DNA from 2 places in the Chromobacterium sp. ATCC 53434 genome. Region 1 is predicted to be linked to the other one. Evidence: riboswitches for the same ligand, from Rfam matches in the RefSeq annotation. Region 1 holds a riboswitch; the other holds the start of a gene.
The links. Region 1 has a riboswitch for glycine ahead of gcvT (glycine cleavage system aminomethyltransferase GcvT). Riboswitches for the same ligand answer to the same signal wherever they lie in the genome.
Positions count from the first base shown of each region.

Region 2: another riboswitch for glycine. It lies ahead of CXB49_RS08600 (trimeric intracellular cation channel family protein); the one in region 1 lies ahead of gcvT (glycine cleavage system aminomethyltransferase GcvT).

Region 1 covers NZ_CP025429.1:937,613-945,618, forward strand. Annotated here, with positions in the region: gene cheD (chemoreceptor glutamine deamidase CheD) at 1-341, shown strand, start outside; gene CXB49_RS04395 (hypothetical protein) at 373-666, shown strand; gene fdxA (ferredoxin FdxA) at 723-1,046, opposite strand; gene gluQRS (tRNA glutamyl-Q(34) synthetase GluQRS) at 1,141-2,037, shown strand; gene CXB49_RS04410 (amino acid permease) at 2,370-3,653, shown strand; glycine riboswitch at 3,825-3,915, shown strand; glycine riboswitch at 3,930-4,028, shown strand; gene gcvT (glycine cleavage system aminomethyltransferase GcvT) at 4,069-5,157, shown strand; gene gcvH (glycine cleavage system protein GcvH) at 5,216-5,602, shown strand; gene gcvP (aminomethyl-transferring glycine dehydrogenase) at 5,695-8,006, shown strand, end outside.
Region 2 covers NZ_CP025429.1:1,907,249-1,915,254, reverse strand. Annotated here, with positions in the region: gene CXB49_RS08605 (DUF3141 domain-containing protein) at 1-1,484, shown strand, start outside; glycine riboswitch at 1,558-1,644, shown strand; glycine riboswitch at 1,649-1,746, shown strand; gene CXB49_RS08600 (trimeric intracellular cation channel family protein) at 1,901-2,515, shown strand; gene CXB49_RS08595 (TIGR02117 family protein) at 2,559-3,233, shown strand; gene CXB49_RS08590 (MFS transporter) at 3,355-4,650, shown strand; gene CXB49_RS08585 (hypothetical protein) at 4,708-5,448, opposite strand; gene CXB49_RS08580 (M23 family metallopeptidase) at 5,792-7,021, shown strand; gene CXB49_RS08575 (cytosine permease) at 7,023-8,006, opposite strand, start outside.

The sequences.
Region 1 (8,006 bases):
TGATCACCGACATGCAGAAGCTCGGCGCGATGCGGCATAGACTGGAGGCCAAGATCTTCGGCGCCGGCAATGTGCTGGACGGCATGACGGTGGTCAACGTTGGCGAGCGCAACACCCACTTCATTCGCGGCTATCTGGCCAACGAACAGATTCCCGTCCTGGCCGAGGACCTGTTGGGCGATTGCGCGCGCAAGGTCTATTTTTTCACCAACACCGGCAAGGTGCTGATCAAGAAGCTCAAGCGCAGCAGCGGCGCGATCAAGGAGGAGATGCCTTATCGCGGCCGCATCCTGGAGCAGAACGAGGGCGCCAAGACCGGTGATATCGATTTGTTTATTTAGCCAAGGCGCGCTGGCGCCGGAGGAGGGGGCAATGGCGGGATTTTCCGCGTCGAAGCGCCGCGCGCTGGCGGGCCTGGCGGCCGGCTGCATCGGCGGCTGCGCCATGCACGGCGTCGCTTTCGTCACGCCGGGCGAGACGGTGCGGCCGGTCGAGGTTTCCGAGCAGCGGCTGGTGTACGAATATGCCCACGTCTACGGCGGCGAGCTGTCCGAAGCCGGCAAGCGCGCCGATGTCGCGTGCGGCGTCTCCGGCAGGCACGCCGTCTTGCTGCAGGTGGAAAAACGGGACGCCGAGCGCAGCCGGGCGGTGTTCCGCTGCCAATGAGGGCCGCGAACGCCGAGCCAGGGCGCGCCGACGCCGACCGGACGGAGGCGCGGCCGCTAGCGCTCCAGATACTTCAGCTTGTCCTTGACCTCGGCCCAGTCGGCGTGGTCCGGCAGCGGATCAACGCGCTCGACGATGCTGGGCCAGTTCTTCGCCAACTCGGCGTTGAGCTCGAGGAAGCCTTCCTGTCCCTTGGGCACGTCGTCTTCGGAATAGATGGCGCCTATCGGGCATTCCGGCACGCACAAGGAGCAGTCTATGCACTCGTCCGGGTCTATCACCAGGAAGTTCGGGCCTTCCCGGAAGCAATCCACCGGGCAGACTTCCACGCAGTCGGTGTATTTGCATTTGATACAGGCATCGGTTACAACGTACGTCATTCGTCTACCCTTCTAAAGCTGGATCGTGGTTCGGGATTACCGTCATTTTAGCGGCAATTCGCCGATTCCGTCGGATTCGGCAGCCTTGAACCCGATGTCTTATCCCTCGTACCGGGGCCGTTTCGCGCCCAGTCCCACCGGCCTGTTGCACGCAGGCTCGCTCAGCACCGCCGTCGGCAGCTATCTGGAAGCGCGCAGCCGCGGGGGCCAGTGGCTGCTGCGGATGGAGGACCTGGATCCGCCGCGCGAAGTGCCCGGCGCAGCCGCCGACATCCTGCGCACGCTGGAGGCCTTCGGCTTCGAGTGGGATGGCGAGGTGGTTTACCAGAGCCGGCGCCATCCACTGTACCGCGAAGCGTTGAACCGTTTGATCGATGCCGGCCATGCCTATGGCTGTTGCTGCACCCGCAAGGAGATCGCCGAGCGCGCTCGGCGCGGGCTGGACGGCCATGTCTATCCGGGAACCTGCCGCAACGGCTGCCCGGATGGCCGCGCAGGCCGGGCCTGGCGCTTGCGGGTCGGGGAGGGGGAGCGCGTGCTGCGCGACCGGCTGCAGGGCGAGTATGGCCAGAACCTGGCGCGCGACATCGGCGATTTCGTGCTGCTGCGCGCCGACGGCTTCTGGGCCTATCAGCTGGCGGTGGTGGTCGACGACGCCGAGCAGGGCGTCACCGACATCGTCCGCGGCGCCGACCTTCTGGTGTCGACGCCGAGGCAGCTCGCCGTCTACGACGCGCTGGGCCGGGAAGCGCCGGGCTATTGCCATCTGCCGGTGCTGACCAATGCCGCCGGCGAAAAACTGTCCAAGCAGACGCTGGCGCCGGCGATAGGCGTAGACGACGCCGCGCGCTGCCTGCGCGGCGCGCTGGCGCGGCTGGGGCACGCGCCGCCGGCCGAGTGCGGCGATCTGGCCGAGCTGTGGCGCTGGGCCGTCGCCAACTGGTCGCTGTCCCGCGTGCCGCGCGGTCCGCTGCTGGCGGCGTCCGATTGATTCCATCCGCAAGCTGAATGGCATAAGTTGCTGGCGCCGCACGATTTTTTTTAAAAAAAATCGCCGATGCGACATGTTTTTACGTCAAAACTGTGTTTTAATGCGCCCTTTTTTTCGACGCGGCAGCAGGCGCCAAGCGCCGCCGGCCGGCCGGATGTTCCGGTTTCGTCTATCGTGAAGCCAGCGGCGCGAGCCGGCTGGCGCTGTTTGCCACTTCCCGCATGTTTGACGCCAGGCCCGGCCGCCTGGCGCGCGATGCTTTCGTTCGCGACGGAGAATCAGGTTTGAGCGAAAACCGTTCCACCCACAATAAAGGCTCGCTCGGAGTCTGGATGTGCACCGCCCTGGTAGTGGGCAATATGATAGGTTCCGGCGTGTTTTTGCTGCCGGCTTCGCTGGCGCCGTTCGGCGGCGTATCGATGCTGGGCTGGCTCTTGACCTCCGGCGGCGCCATCTGCCTGGCGCTGGTGTTTGCCCGCCTGTCGGCCATCCTGCCGCGCGAAGGCGGTCCGTACGCCTACATTCACGCCGGCTTCGGCGATTTCGCCGGTTTCTGGATAGCCTGGGGCTACTGGATCGCGCTGTGGGCCGGCAATGCCGCGCTGGCCGTGGCCGCCACCAGTTATATGCAGGTCTTCTTTCCGGCGCTGGGCCATGACGAGCCGCTGGCCGGCGCCGTCGCCATCGGCCTGATCTGGATCGTCACCTGGATCAACAGCCGCGGCGCGCGCAGCTCCGGCATGGTCGCGGTGGTGACCACATTGCTGAAATTGCTGCCGCTGGCGGCGGTCACCTTTATCGGCTTCTTCCATTTCCAGCCGGACAATCTGGCGTTCAATCCGCACCACAAGCCGCTGCTGTCCTCGCTGTCGGCGACGATGGCGCTGACGCTGTGGGCCTTCCTGGGACTGGAGTCGGCCTCGGTGCCGGCCGGCGACGTGGTGGAACCGGAGAAGACCATCCCGCGCGCCACCGTGATCGGCACGCTGCTGGCCACCGTGCTCTACATCCTGTCCACGGTATCGTTGATGGGCTTGATGCCGGCCGACGTGCTGGCGGCCTCCCAGGCACCGTTCGCCGACGCCGCGCGGCTGATGTGGGGCGACTGGGGCTATTGGGCGGTCGGCTTCGGCGCGGTGGTGTCCTGCTTCGGCGCGCTGAACGGCTGGAGCCTGATGCAGGCGCATGTGCCGGCGGCGGCGGCCAAGGACGGCCTGTTCCCCAGCCGTTTCGGCCAGCGCAACGCGGCCGGCGTGCCCATCTTCGGCCTCTTGCTGTCCAGCGGCCTGGTCACCGTGCTGATGGCGATGAAGTACGCCGGCGGCGACAGCGGCGTCAAGATCTTCGAATTCATCATCCTGTTGGCCACCGCCACCACGCTGCTGCCGTACGCCTTCTGCTCGATGGCGCTGATCGCCATCATGCTGATGCGCGGCAAGGAGTTCTCCGCGCGCGATTTCGTGGCGCCCGGTTTCTTCGCCGGCATCGGCTTCGTCTACTCGCTGTGGGCGCTGTACGGCTCCGGCGCCGACATCGTGATGTGGGGCATGCTGCTCTTGCTGCTGGGCCTGCCTATCTATGTCTGGCAGTTGAAGGAGCGGCACGCGGCGGGCTAGCCGTGGTAGCGAGCCAAAAAAAGCACAGCTTTTATGCTGTGCTTTTTTCGTTTTCGAATGATTTCGAATGTAAATTTTGAGCGTATTTTTTCCTTGAAAAACATTTTCTCATATCGTTTTAAGTAGAAATAATAACGGCTTGCCAAGCCTGCGCGACTGCCACCATAATCGCCGAATCATACAGGAGAGAGCGGCTTGCTGGCCGCCGCCGAAGGCGCAAGCGCACCCGCAATCGCTCAGGCAAAAGGACTGTATCATCGGGCCGGCGGCAGCCGGTTCGCGCAATCTGGAGAGCGGCGCCGCCACGGCGCCCACCGAAGGGGCTAACGGCTTATACGGCCGGAAAATCTCAGGTGCCGGGACAGAGGGGTGTGGTTGATGAGGCTATCCACACTTTTCTCGAAGGACGCGCGCCATGACGGCTCCGAAACGTACTCCGCTGTTTGAAGCCCACCTCGCCGCCGGCGCCAAGATGGTTGATTTCGCCGGTTGGGAAATGCCCATCCACTACGGTTCCCAGCTGAAAGAACACGAAATCGTCCGCAGCGACGCCGGCATGTTCGACGTTTCCCATATGACGGTGGTCGACATCACCGGCTCCGACGCCAAATCCTGGCTGCAAAAACTGATCTCCAACGACGTGGCCAAGCTCGGCTTCGAGGGCAAGGCGCTGTATTCCGGCATGCTGACCCCGGAAGGTACCGTCGTCGACGACCTGATCGTTTATCTGACGTCCTATGGCTACCGCATGGTGGTCAACGCCGGCACCACCGACAAGGACCTGGCCTGGATGGAGGGCCAGAAGGCCGGCCTCGACGTGGCGCTGAAAGTGCGCCGCGATCTGGCGATGCTGGCGGTGCAGGGTCCCCGGGCCATTGAAAAAGTCTGTGCCGTCAAACCGGAACTGGCCGACGCCATCGGCGCGCTGAAAGTGTTCCAGGGCCTGCCGCAGGGCGAATGGTTCTATGCCCGCACCGGCTACACCGGCGAGGACGGCCTGGAAATCATGGTGCCGGCCGATCAGGCCATTTCCTTCTTCAATCAATTGCAAGCCGCCGGCGTCGCGCCCATCGGCCTGGGCGCGCGCGACACGCTGCGCCTGGAGGCCGGCATGAATCTGTACGGCCACGACATGGACGAGACCGTGTCGCCGCTGGAAGCCGGCATGGGCTGGACCATCGCCTGGGAGCCGGCCGAGCGCAAGTTCAACGGCCGAGAGGCGCTGGAAGCTCAGAAGGCCGCCGGCGTGAAGATGAAGCAGGTGGGCCTGGTGCTGGAAGGCCGCGGCGTGCTGCGCGAGGGCCTGAAGGTGGTGGTGGATGGCGTGGGCGAAGGCGTGATCACCAGCGGCACCTTCTCGCCGACGCTGAAACACTCGATCGCCATCGCCCGCGTGCCGGCCGCCACCGGCGCCACCGCCCAGGTGGACCTGCGCGGCGCGCTGACCGATGTCCGCGTGGTCAAGATGCCTTTCGTGCGCAACGGCAAGAAAGTATTCGAATAAACCGGCCGGCGCCGAGGCGCCGCCATCCCGATCATAGCTAGGACTGGAGAAAACCGAGATGAGCAATATCCCCGCCGAACTGAAATACGTCGACAGCCACGAATGGCTGCGCCTGGAAGCCGACGGCTCCGTCACCGTCGGCATCACCGAGCACGCGCAGCAGCTGCTGGGCGACATCGTCTTCGTCGAGCTGCCCAAGGTCGGCGCCGTGCTGGCCCGCGATGAGCAGGCCGGCGTGGTGGAGTCGGTGAAGGCCGCTTCCGACGTCTACTGTCCGATCGCAGGCGAAGTGCTGGCCGTCAACGAGGAGCTGGAAGGCGAGCCGGAACTGGCCAACACCGACCCGTACGGCGACGGCTGGTTCTTCAGGATCAAGCCGGCCAAGGCCGCGGATCTCGACGGCCTGATGGACGCCGCCGCCTACGCCAAGGAAATCGGCGCCTGATAGCCTGACCGCCCCGCCGTCGCAAGACGCCGGGGCGTTGTTTTTTCCGGCGCGGCCTCGTCTAGGCCGCCGCAACGAAGAAAGTCCCAAGCATGTCGCTCTCCGAACTCTTCAATCGCCACGAATTCATCGCCCGCCACATCGGGCCGTCAGACGCCGAGCGCGCCGAGATGCTGGCCGCCGTCGGCGTGCCGTCGATAGACGCGCTGGTCGACCAGACGCTGCCGGCCGACATCCGCCTGAACCGCCGGCTGGACCTGCCGGCGCCGCAGCCGGAAGCCGAGGCGCTGGCCGCGCTGAAGGCCGTGGCGTCCAAGAACATCGTCAACAAATCCTTTATCGGCCTGGGTTACTACCCGGTGCTGACGCCCACCGTCATCCTGCGCAATGTGCTGGAAAACCCGGGCTGGTATACCGCTTACACGCCGTACCAGGCTGAGATCGCCCAGGGCCGGCTGGAGGCGTTGTTGAACTTCCAGCAGATGGTGATAGACCTGACCGGCCTGGAAATGGCCAACGCGTCCTTGCTGGACGAGGCCACCGCCGCCGCCGAGGCGATGGCGATGGCGAAACGCGTGTCCAAGTCCAAATCCGTCAGCTTCTTCGTCGACAGCCGCGTGCTGCCGCAGACGCTGGACGTGATGAAGACCCGCGCCAAGTACTTCGGTTTCGAGCTGGTGTCGGGCCACCCGGAGGAGGCCGGCAACGGCGACTATTTCGGCGCGCTGTTCCAGTATCCGGGCGAGGCCGGCGACCTGATCGATCTGACTCCGCACATCGCCGCGATCAAGGCCAAGGGCGGCGTCGTCGCCGTCGCCGCCGACGTGATGGCGCTGGTGGCGCTGAAGTCGCCGGCCGAGATGGGCGCCGACATCGCGCTGGGCAATACCCAGCGCTTCGGCGTGCCGATGGGCTTCGGCGGTCCGCACGCCGCCTACTTCGCGTTCCGCGACGAGATGAAGCGCTCGGCGCCGGGCCGCATCATCGGCGTGTCCATCGACGCCAAGGGCAAGACCGCGCTGCGGATGGCGCTGCAGACCCGCGAACAGCACATCCGCCGCGAGAAGGCCAACTCCAACATCTGTACCAGCCAGGTATTGTTGGCGAATATCGCCGGCCTGTACGCCGTCTACCACGGCGCAGAGGGCGTCAAGCGCATCGCCGCCCGCATCCACCGTCTGGCGGCGATCTTCGCCCACGCGGTGAAGGAAGCAGGCGGCAAGCTGGTCTTCGACCGCTTCTTCGACACCGTGCAGGTGGACGCGGCCAAGGCCGACGCCATCTACGCCGCCGCGCTGGCCGCCGGCTACAATCTGCGCCGCGCCGGCAAGACCGTGTTGGGCGTGGCCTTCCACGAAGCGGCCACCGAAGCCGACCTGTCCCGGCTGATCGAGCTGTTCACCGGCAAGCCGGCCGACCTGGCCCAGCTTGACGCCGCCGCCCAGGACGCGATTCCGGCAGCGCTCAAGCGCGAATCGGCCATCCTGAGCCACCCGGTGTTCAACACCCACCATAGCGAGCACGAGATGCTGCGCTATATGAAGAAGCTGGAAAACCGCGATCTGGCGATGAACCACTCGATGATCTCGCTGGGCAGCTGCACGATGAAGCTGAACGCCACCAGCGAGATGATTCCGATCACCTGGCCGGAATTCGCCAATATGCACCCGTTCGCGCCGCGCGAGCAGACGGTCGGCTATCTGCAGCTGATCGAGGGTCTGCAGACGCAGTTGAAGGCGATCACCGGCTTCGATGCGATCTCGATGCAGCCGAACTCCGGCGCCCAGGGCGAGTACGCCGGCCTGCTGGCGATCAGCCGTTACCACGAGTCGCGCGGAGAGGGGCACCGCGACATCTGCCTGATCCCGCAATCGGCGCACGGCACCAATCCGGCCACCGCGCAGATGATGAATATGCAGGTGGTGGTGGTGAAGTGCGACGACGCCGGCAACGTCGACGTCGCCGATCTGAAGGCCAAGGCCGAGCAGCACGCCGCCAATCTGGCGGCGCTGATGATCACCTATCCATCCACCCACGGCGTGTTCGAGCAGGGCATCAAAGAGATCTGCGAGATCGTCCACGCGCACGGCGGCCAGGTCTACATGGACGGCGCCAACCTGAACGCCCAGGTGGGCCTGACCCGTCCGGCCGACATCGGCGCCGACGTGTCGCACATGAATCTGCACAAGACCTTCTGCATCCCGCACGGCGGCGGCGGCCCCGGCATGGGCCCGATCGGCCTGAAGGCCCATTTGGCGCCGTTCATCGCCAACCATGTGGTGGCGCCGGTGCCGGGCGCGGTGGAAGGCCAGACCGCGGTGTCCGCCGCGCCGTTCGGCTCCGCATCCATCCTGCCGATCTCCTATATGTATATCGCGATGATGGGCGCCGAGGGCATGAAGCA
Region 2 (8,006 bases), 970 kb from region 1:
GCCACCTCGGCATCTTCGTGTCCGCCGGCGTCGCCAACAAGGAGCACAGCGAATTCGCCAGCGCGCTGGACCTGATAGACGTGCTGGCGCCGGGGCTGTACGAGGCCGTCATCGATGACATCGCCCCGGACGCGCCGGGCCTGGAATACATCGAGGGGCGCTACATCATCCGCTTCGAGGCGCGCGACGTGCCGGATATCCTGGCGCTGGACGACGGCCGCGACGACGAGCGCGCCTTCGAGGTCGTCAAGCGGGTGTCCGAGATCAACCAGGGCGTATACGACCGCTACCTGTCTCCGGCGGTGCGCGCGCTCAGCAACGAGACCAGCGCCCGCCTGCTGCGCGAATGGCATCCGGCCCGGCTGGAGCGGACGCTGATCTCGCCGAAAAACCCGTGGCTGTGGTGGCTGCCGGATCTGGCCGCCAAGGTGCGCGAGCAACGCCGGCCGATAACCGAAGACAATCCGCTGTGGCGCTGGCAGCAGCAGCTGTCCGACTTCGTCGTTCAATCGCTGGACCACTACCGCGATCTGCGCGACGCCGCCCAGGAACAGCTGTTCCACGCCATCTACGAATCGCCTCAACTGGCGACCCTGGTCGGCGTCACGCCCGCCAGCGAACCGCGCAGCCGGGCCCTGGCCTGGGAAAGCCGCGAACTGGCGCGGCTGAAGCGCGAGGCGCTGGATCCGGGCTTTGAACAAGGCACGCTGGCCGACGGCTTCGTGCGGCTGCTGCTCTATGTCAGCAACGGCGGCGGCGTCGTAGACGAGCGGCCGTTCAACGCGATCCGCCGCGTGATGCGCGACGTGCGACACGAGTATCCGCTGACGCTGATGCAGCTGAAGGACATCGTGCGGCGCCAGGTGGCGCTGGTGCGGCTGGACGCGCCGCGCGCGCTGCGCGGCCTCGCCCTGCTGCTGCCCGATCCGCGCCGCCGCCATCAGGCCTGGCTGCTGGCCCGCGACTTGCTGGCGCTGCGCGGCGCCATCGCGCCCATCCACCAGGCGCGGCTGGACGAAGTCGCCTCGGCGCTGGCGCTGCAGACGCCGGCAGCCGCGCCGCCGACAAGCCAGGAGACGGCACCTCCGACGGCCTCCCCGGGCAAGGCGCCGGCCAAGACCGTCAAGCCGGCGAGCCGGCGCAAGGCCGCGGCCAAACCCGCCAAAGCGCAAGCGACATCGGGCGGAAGCGCGGCCAAGGCCGTCAAACCGGCGAGTTCGGCCAAGACGACAGCTGCCAAGCCCGCCGTCTCCGGCAAGGCGCCGGCGGCATCCGACGGCGCCGCGGTCAAGGCGGCCAAACCGGCGACTGGAGCCGTCAAGCCTACGGTCGGGCGCAAGAGCGCCGCCAAGACCGCCGGCGACGCCCAGCCCAAAGCGGCGGCGGCCAAGCCGGCGGCGCCCCGCAAGGGGCCGGCCAAGGTCAATGGCCGCACGCCCGACGGCGCGGCCCAGTCCGTCGCCGGCGAGCCGGACAAGCACTGAAGCCGCTGGGCCGGGGCGACCCGGCCCAGCCCTGCCCGGCATTGACGACTTAAATAGCAAAAGCTAATATGGCCGGCTAACTGCGGGAGAGAGGGGCGCAGCCCCCGCCGAAGACGCAAGCTCCCATAATCGCTCAGGCAAGCCGTACCGCAGTGTTTCATTGAATCAAGCCGATTGGAGAGAGGCTGCCCCGAGCAGCCCACCGAAGGGGCAAGTGGCCGCCGGCCATGCAACTCTCAGGTAAAAGGACAAGGGGAGAGGCTGTTCCGTAGCCCGGAATCCACCCAGGAGTCTGCCTTGTCCCGCGCACCCGCCCCGCGGCGCGCCGGGCTTTTGCCCGCGCCCGGCCCGCAGCCGATTTTCCGCCCCGCCAAGCCGGCGGCGCCCGCAACCGCCATCCGCAAGGACGCCCCGTCATGCTGACCCTGATCTACCTGATCGCCATCACCGCGGAAGCGATGACCGGCGCGCTGGCGGCCGGCCGCCGCCACATGGACATCTTCGGCGTCACCGTCATCGCCTTCCTGACCGCGCTGGGCGGCGGCACCGTGCGCGACATCGTGCTGGGCCGCTACCCGATAGGCTGGACCCAGCACCCGGAATACGTGCTGTTGGTGGTGGCCAGCGGCATCGCCGCCGTGCTGATCTCGCGCTATATGCGCCACCTGAACCGGTTGTTCCTGATCCTGGACGCGTTCGGCCTGGTGGCGTTCACCATCATAGGCTGCGACGTCGCCCTCGGCATGCATTACCACCCGGTCATCGTGGTGATGGCCGGCATGATCACCGGCATCGCCGGCGGCATTCTGCGCGACGTGCTGTGCAACCGCGTCCCCATCGTGTTCCGGCGCGAACTGTACGCCAGCGTGTCGCTGCTGGTGGCCGGGCTGTATCTCGGTCTGAACTGGCTGGGCGCGCAGCACGAATGGAACGTCGTCGCCAGCTTCGCCTTCGGCCTGGCGCTGCGAATGACCGCGCTGTGGCGCGAATGGCGGCTGCCGGTGTTCGCCTACCGCCACGACAACCACTGAACCGGTCTTGCCGCCGGTCCGGCGCCGATGCCATGATGGCCGGATGACGCCCTTTCTTCGCGCACTGGGGCGCGGCGCGGCCATCGCCGCCGCCCTGCCCGCCTGCTATCTGCTGGCCGCCCTGATCCTGGGCCTGCTGCCGGCCAACCGCGACGCGCGCCCCGCCGCCGCCGGCGTGCCGGTGTATCTGGACAGCAACGGCGTGCACACCAGCCTGGTCCTGCCGGCGCAAACCGCCGCCGCCGACTGGAAAGCGCAGTTCCCGCCCGAGCGGCTCCGGCGGTCCGACCGCTTCGGCGGCGCGCCCTATGTCGCCATAGGCTGGGGCAGCCGCGCCTTCTACCTGGAAACGCGGAACTGGTCCGACCTGACCCCGGGCAAGACGCTCGCCGCGCTGGCCTATGATCGTTCCGTGCTGCACGTGGAATACCTGTGGCAAGCACCGGCAAACGCCGGCCTGCTGCTGCTGGCGCCGGACCAATACGCGCGCCTCGCCGATTTCGTCCGCCGCAGCGCGGCGACCGATGCCGCCGGCCTCCCCCGCTGGCTGCCCGGCCGCCATTACGACGACAACGACGCCTTCTACCAGGCCATGGGCCGCTACACGCCTATCCAAACCTGCAACCAGTGGGTCCGCGACGCGCTGGACGCGGCCGGCGCGCGCACGGCGCTGTGGGCGCCGTTCAGCCAGCCGCTGTTCTGGCATATCGGCCACTGAGCCCCATCGCTCTCGATTTGCCCCGCATGCCGGGCAACACATAAACCAATAATGCTATTATCATATAAAATAGTGAAGTAAAAATCCGCCCGATGGCGGCCAACCCAGAACAGGAGCCGCCATGAGCAAGCCGCTGGCTGTCGCCGCCCCCTCTCCCCTCATCCGCCCCGCGTCCCCGCGCCGCACCTTGATTGCCGTCGCGCTGGGCAACTGGCTGGAACTGTACGACTTCACTGTGTTCAGCTTCTTCGCCATGCTGATAGGCAAGCTGTACTTCCCATCCGACAGCGAGTACGGCTCACTGCTGATGGCGCTGGCCACCTTCGGCATCGGCTTCGTGGTGCGCCCGTTGGGCGGCCTGGCGATAGGCCGCATCGCCGATCGCTCGGGCCGCAAGCCGGCGCTGACGCTGACCATCTGGCTGATGGCCGCCGGCACCGCGCTGATCGGCCTCGCCCCCACCCATGCCGACATCGGCGTGGCGGCGCCGCTGCTGATCGTCGCCGGACGCCTGCTGCAGGGTTTCGCCGCCGGCGGCGAGATCGGCGCCTCGACCAGCTATCTGATGGAGTTCGCCCCGAAAAGCCGGCGCGGCTTCATGGTCAGCTGGCAGACCGCCACCCAGGGCGCCGCGGTGCTGGTCGGCGCCGCCAGCGGCGCGCTGCTGACCGCGCTGCTGACCGTCGACGCGCTGGAAAGCTGGGGCTGGCGGCTGCCGTTTCTGTTCGGCCTGCTGATCGGTCCGCTCGGACTGTATATCCGCGGCCAGCTAGACGAGACCCATCGTCCCGAAGCCAGCCGCCAGCCCGGCCTGCTGCGGCTGGCGAGCAAACACCGGCGCACGCTGCTGCTAGGCAGCATGCTGGTGATGGGCATGTCGGCCAATACCTATGTGATCGCCAACTACATGCCGTCCTATCTGAGCAAGGTGCTGCACATGCCCCCATCATCCGCGCTGCTCAGCGGCTGCGCCGCCGGCCTGATGATGTTGCTGGCGTCGCCGCCCGCCGGCTGGCTGGCCGACCGCCTGCGCCGCCGCAAACCGTTGCTGCTGGCCGTCAACACCTTGTTGCTGTTGCTGACCCTGCCCTGTTTCGCCCTGCTGCTGGGCGAGCCGACCCTGCGCAACGCGCTGCTGCTGGCGACGCTGCTGACCACCATCCTCGCGCTGGGCTGCCCGGCCGGCTTCCTGCTGGTGATGGAGGCCCTGCCCCGCCATGGCCGAGCCACCGGGCTGGCCGTGGTCTACGCCTGCGGCGTCACCGTGTTCGGCGGTTTCGCCCAGTTCATCGTCACCTGGCTGATCAGCGTCAGCGGCGATCCGCTGGCGCCGGCCTGGTACGCGATGGCTTGCACCGGCCTCAGCCTGCTGGCGCTAATATTGTTCCACGAACGCCCGGCCGCCGAAGCCGACTGAGTCCGGCCCAAGCAAAACGGCCGCTCAGGGAGCGGCCGTCCTGTCCCCGCCGCGCCGTTATTTCGGCAGCTGGCTCCAGGGCACGGTGACGTTCTGCCCGGACTGGCCGTAGAAGGTCACCGTCTGCTTGACTTCATCGACGGTGATCTTCCACAGGTAACGCCCGCCCTTCAATTCCTGCTCGACATATTTGCCGGTCGACGGCTGGTAACCCACCAGGCCGAAGGAATACCGGTTGTCGATATAGGAGTACGCCCAGTAATTCAGGCCGTTGTAGTTGACGATATTGCAGGTGCTGCTTTCTCCGTCCGGCGTCGGCGAGTTCGGCCCTGTCATGAAGGCCACCTTCAGGCCGGATGGAATCGGCGGATGGGTGCTGACCTGCACCGTCTCGACCACCGGCGCCGACTGCCCGACCGTGATCGGAATGCCGGCGCCGGACCCGGCGCCCTCGGTATACCAGACCACGCCGTTGCCGGCGCCTCCGCTGCCGGCATGCTGGGCGCCGCCGTTGACGTTGAAAGCGAAACTCCACGGCCCGCCCCAGTTGATGCCCACCGCCATCACCTCATAGTCGCCGGCCGGCAGATTGACCGAATAGGTGCTGTTCAGCGGTCCGTTGACGCCGTTCTGCACCGCCGGCTCGACGTAGTTGCCGGTTCCGATGTTGACATTCACGTTGACCGCATTGCCGCTGCCGCTCTGGATATGGGCCAGCTGGTAGCTGGCGCCCCATTGATAGGCGATGATGTACAGCTCGTTGTCGCTGGCCGTGATGCGCAGGGTATTCGAAGACATGAGTTCCTCCCAAGCCGGAACAGGCCTGAACCGGATCCGGACATATCAAAAGAAAATCGGGACGAGACTGCCGGGGACGGAAAGCCGCTGCGGCGCGTCGGCGCCATGCGGTCCCGCTCGGGGAAGTATTCGAGCATGCTTGCATGCCTAGCTGTTTTATATGCCGCCGCCGTGGAAAATCATTCCGAACAAATACCTAGAGCGAACAATACGCTCATGAATCGATAAAAGGTTCCCCTCTCGAGGCCACCCCTTAAGACCAGCTGAAATCCGCCCCCGCTCCCGATATGGTCCCTGTGCCGGTCGCAGTCCGGCCAAGCCTAAAACCAGAAAGGAGTCCGTGATGATCAAAGCCGCCATGCCATCGCTGTCCCTCGCCCTGCTCGCCCTCGGCGTCTCCGCCGCCCAGGCCGCCACCGAAACGCAGGACCCGGCCCTGCGCCGGGCCGCCGCGGCCGCGCTCGCGCCGCTGGCACCGCTGGCCAAGGGCGTTCAGCCGGACCCGCTGGTCGAGACGAATCGGGAAAGCCGGGACAAGCAATGGGTGCTGGGTTCGACGACGCAGCCGCTGCCGACCCTGGCCGGCGCCGACGACCGCGTGCCGCTGTCCCGCTTGTTCCTGGCCCGCAAGACAGCAGCCGGCTGGCAGCTGGCGCTGGAAGGCGACACCGGCTTCGCCGAGCTGCTCGCCGCCGCGCCGGCCGACTGGCTGAGCGCGGACGAACGCCGCGCCTGGCTCAGCCAGACCCGGCAGCAGAAACGGCTGGCGCCGGAGGCCACCGGACTCGGTCTGCCATGGCAGGAAGGCGCGGCCTGGAGCCTGACCGGCGGCGCGCACGGCTACAGCGGCGAAAGCCAGCCCTACGACTCGATAGACTTCGCCGGCGGAGACGGCCGGGTGCTGGCGCCGCAAGCCGGCGTGCTCTACAAGAGCTGCCTGCGCGGCGGCAGCGGACTGGTGAAGCTGGTGCACGACAACGGCTACTCGTCCACCTACTACCACATGATCAAGCTGAACACGGTGGCCGACGGCCAGCGCGTCGCCAAGGGCGCCTACCTCGGCACCATAGGCAACGGCCTGCCTTGCGGCGGCAGCACCACCGGCCCGCACGTGCATTTCTCGCTGATCCACCAGGGCCAGGCCGAGCCGGTGAACCGCAAATGGCTGGGCGGCTGGCAGTTCTTCGCCGGCAACCGCGCCTACCAGGGCTACGCGGCGCGCAACGGCAGCCGCGTCAATGTCGGCGGCCGGCTGGTCAACTACGGCGGCGGCGCCGATCCCGCCCCGACGCCGGATGGCGCCAGCGGCACCGCGATGCCGGGCGGCGGCGACAATCGCGTCAATCTGCGCAGCGCCCCCAGCCTCTCCGCCGCCATAGCCGGCAGCGTATCCCGCGGCGAACAGGTGGCCCTGCAATGCCATGTCCGCGGCGAGGCGGTCAGCGGCGTCTGGGGCCGCACCGATATCTGGAACCGCACCGACGGTGGCCAATGGATCAGCGACGGCTTCCTGGACACCGGCAGCAACGCGCCGGTCGTGCCCTTGTGCGCGTCGACCAACCGGCTGTGGTGACCTAGCCGGGATGGCGCGCGGCGGCCATCCGCCCCGCGCCCGCGCGCCGGCGGAGCAGCCAGTACAGCGCCGCCGGCGCCAGCCAGCCGACCAGCCAGGACAGATCGACGCCCAGCAGTCTCGCCGCCGGTCCGGTGAAGAAGGCGCAATCGATGAAAGGCAGTTGCAGCAGCACGCCGGCCAGATAGGCGGTCAGGCCCGGCCAGGCGTAAGCGGGACCGTCGCCGCCGCCCGCCAGCGCCGCCGCATCGGTCCTGGCACCGGACAGCAGGTAGAAATCGACCAGATTCACCGCGCTCCACGGCGTGAAGAAGGCCAGCAGCAACAGCAGGAACGATTTGAACAGCGGCAGGAAGCTGTGCTGCGCCCAGACGGCGACGGCCACCGAGACCAGCACCAGCGCCGCCACCGTCAGCCAGCGCCTCAGCGGACCTATCGCGGCGGACCGGCCGCCGAAGGAGGCGGCGATGGTGCTGACGCACATGAAGCCGCCATACGCGTTCAGCGTGGAAATGGTGATTTTGCCGAAGGCGACGCAGAAGAACAGCGCCGACGCGACGGCGCCGGCGGCGCCCAGACCGACGAAATACGCGACCTCGTGCCCGCGGAAGGCCGCGCCGCCGACGGCGGCCACCAGCACGCCGAGCGACATCGCGATCTGCGCGCCCAGCGCCGAACCCAGCCCTATCGCCAGCGCCACCCGGGCCGGCGGCGTCGCCGACGGCAGATAACGCGAATAGTCCGACACATACGGCGCGAAAGCGATCTGCCACGAGGCGGACAGCGATACCGCGGTGCAGAAGGCGGCCGGATCGAAATGCTGCCTGTCCAGCGCCAGTTGCAGCAGGTCCGCCCTGCCGGCCAGGCGGATGAACAAATACAGAAAGGCCAGCAGGCCGAGCGCGCTGGCCACCCGCCCCAGCCTGTGTATCGCGCGGTAGCCCAGCGCGGCGGCGGCCATCACCGCCAGCGCGAACAGCGCGAT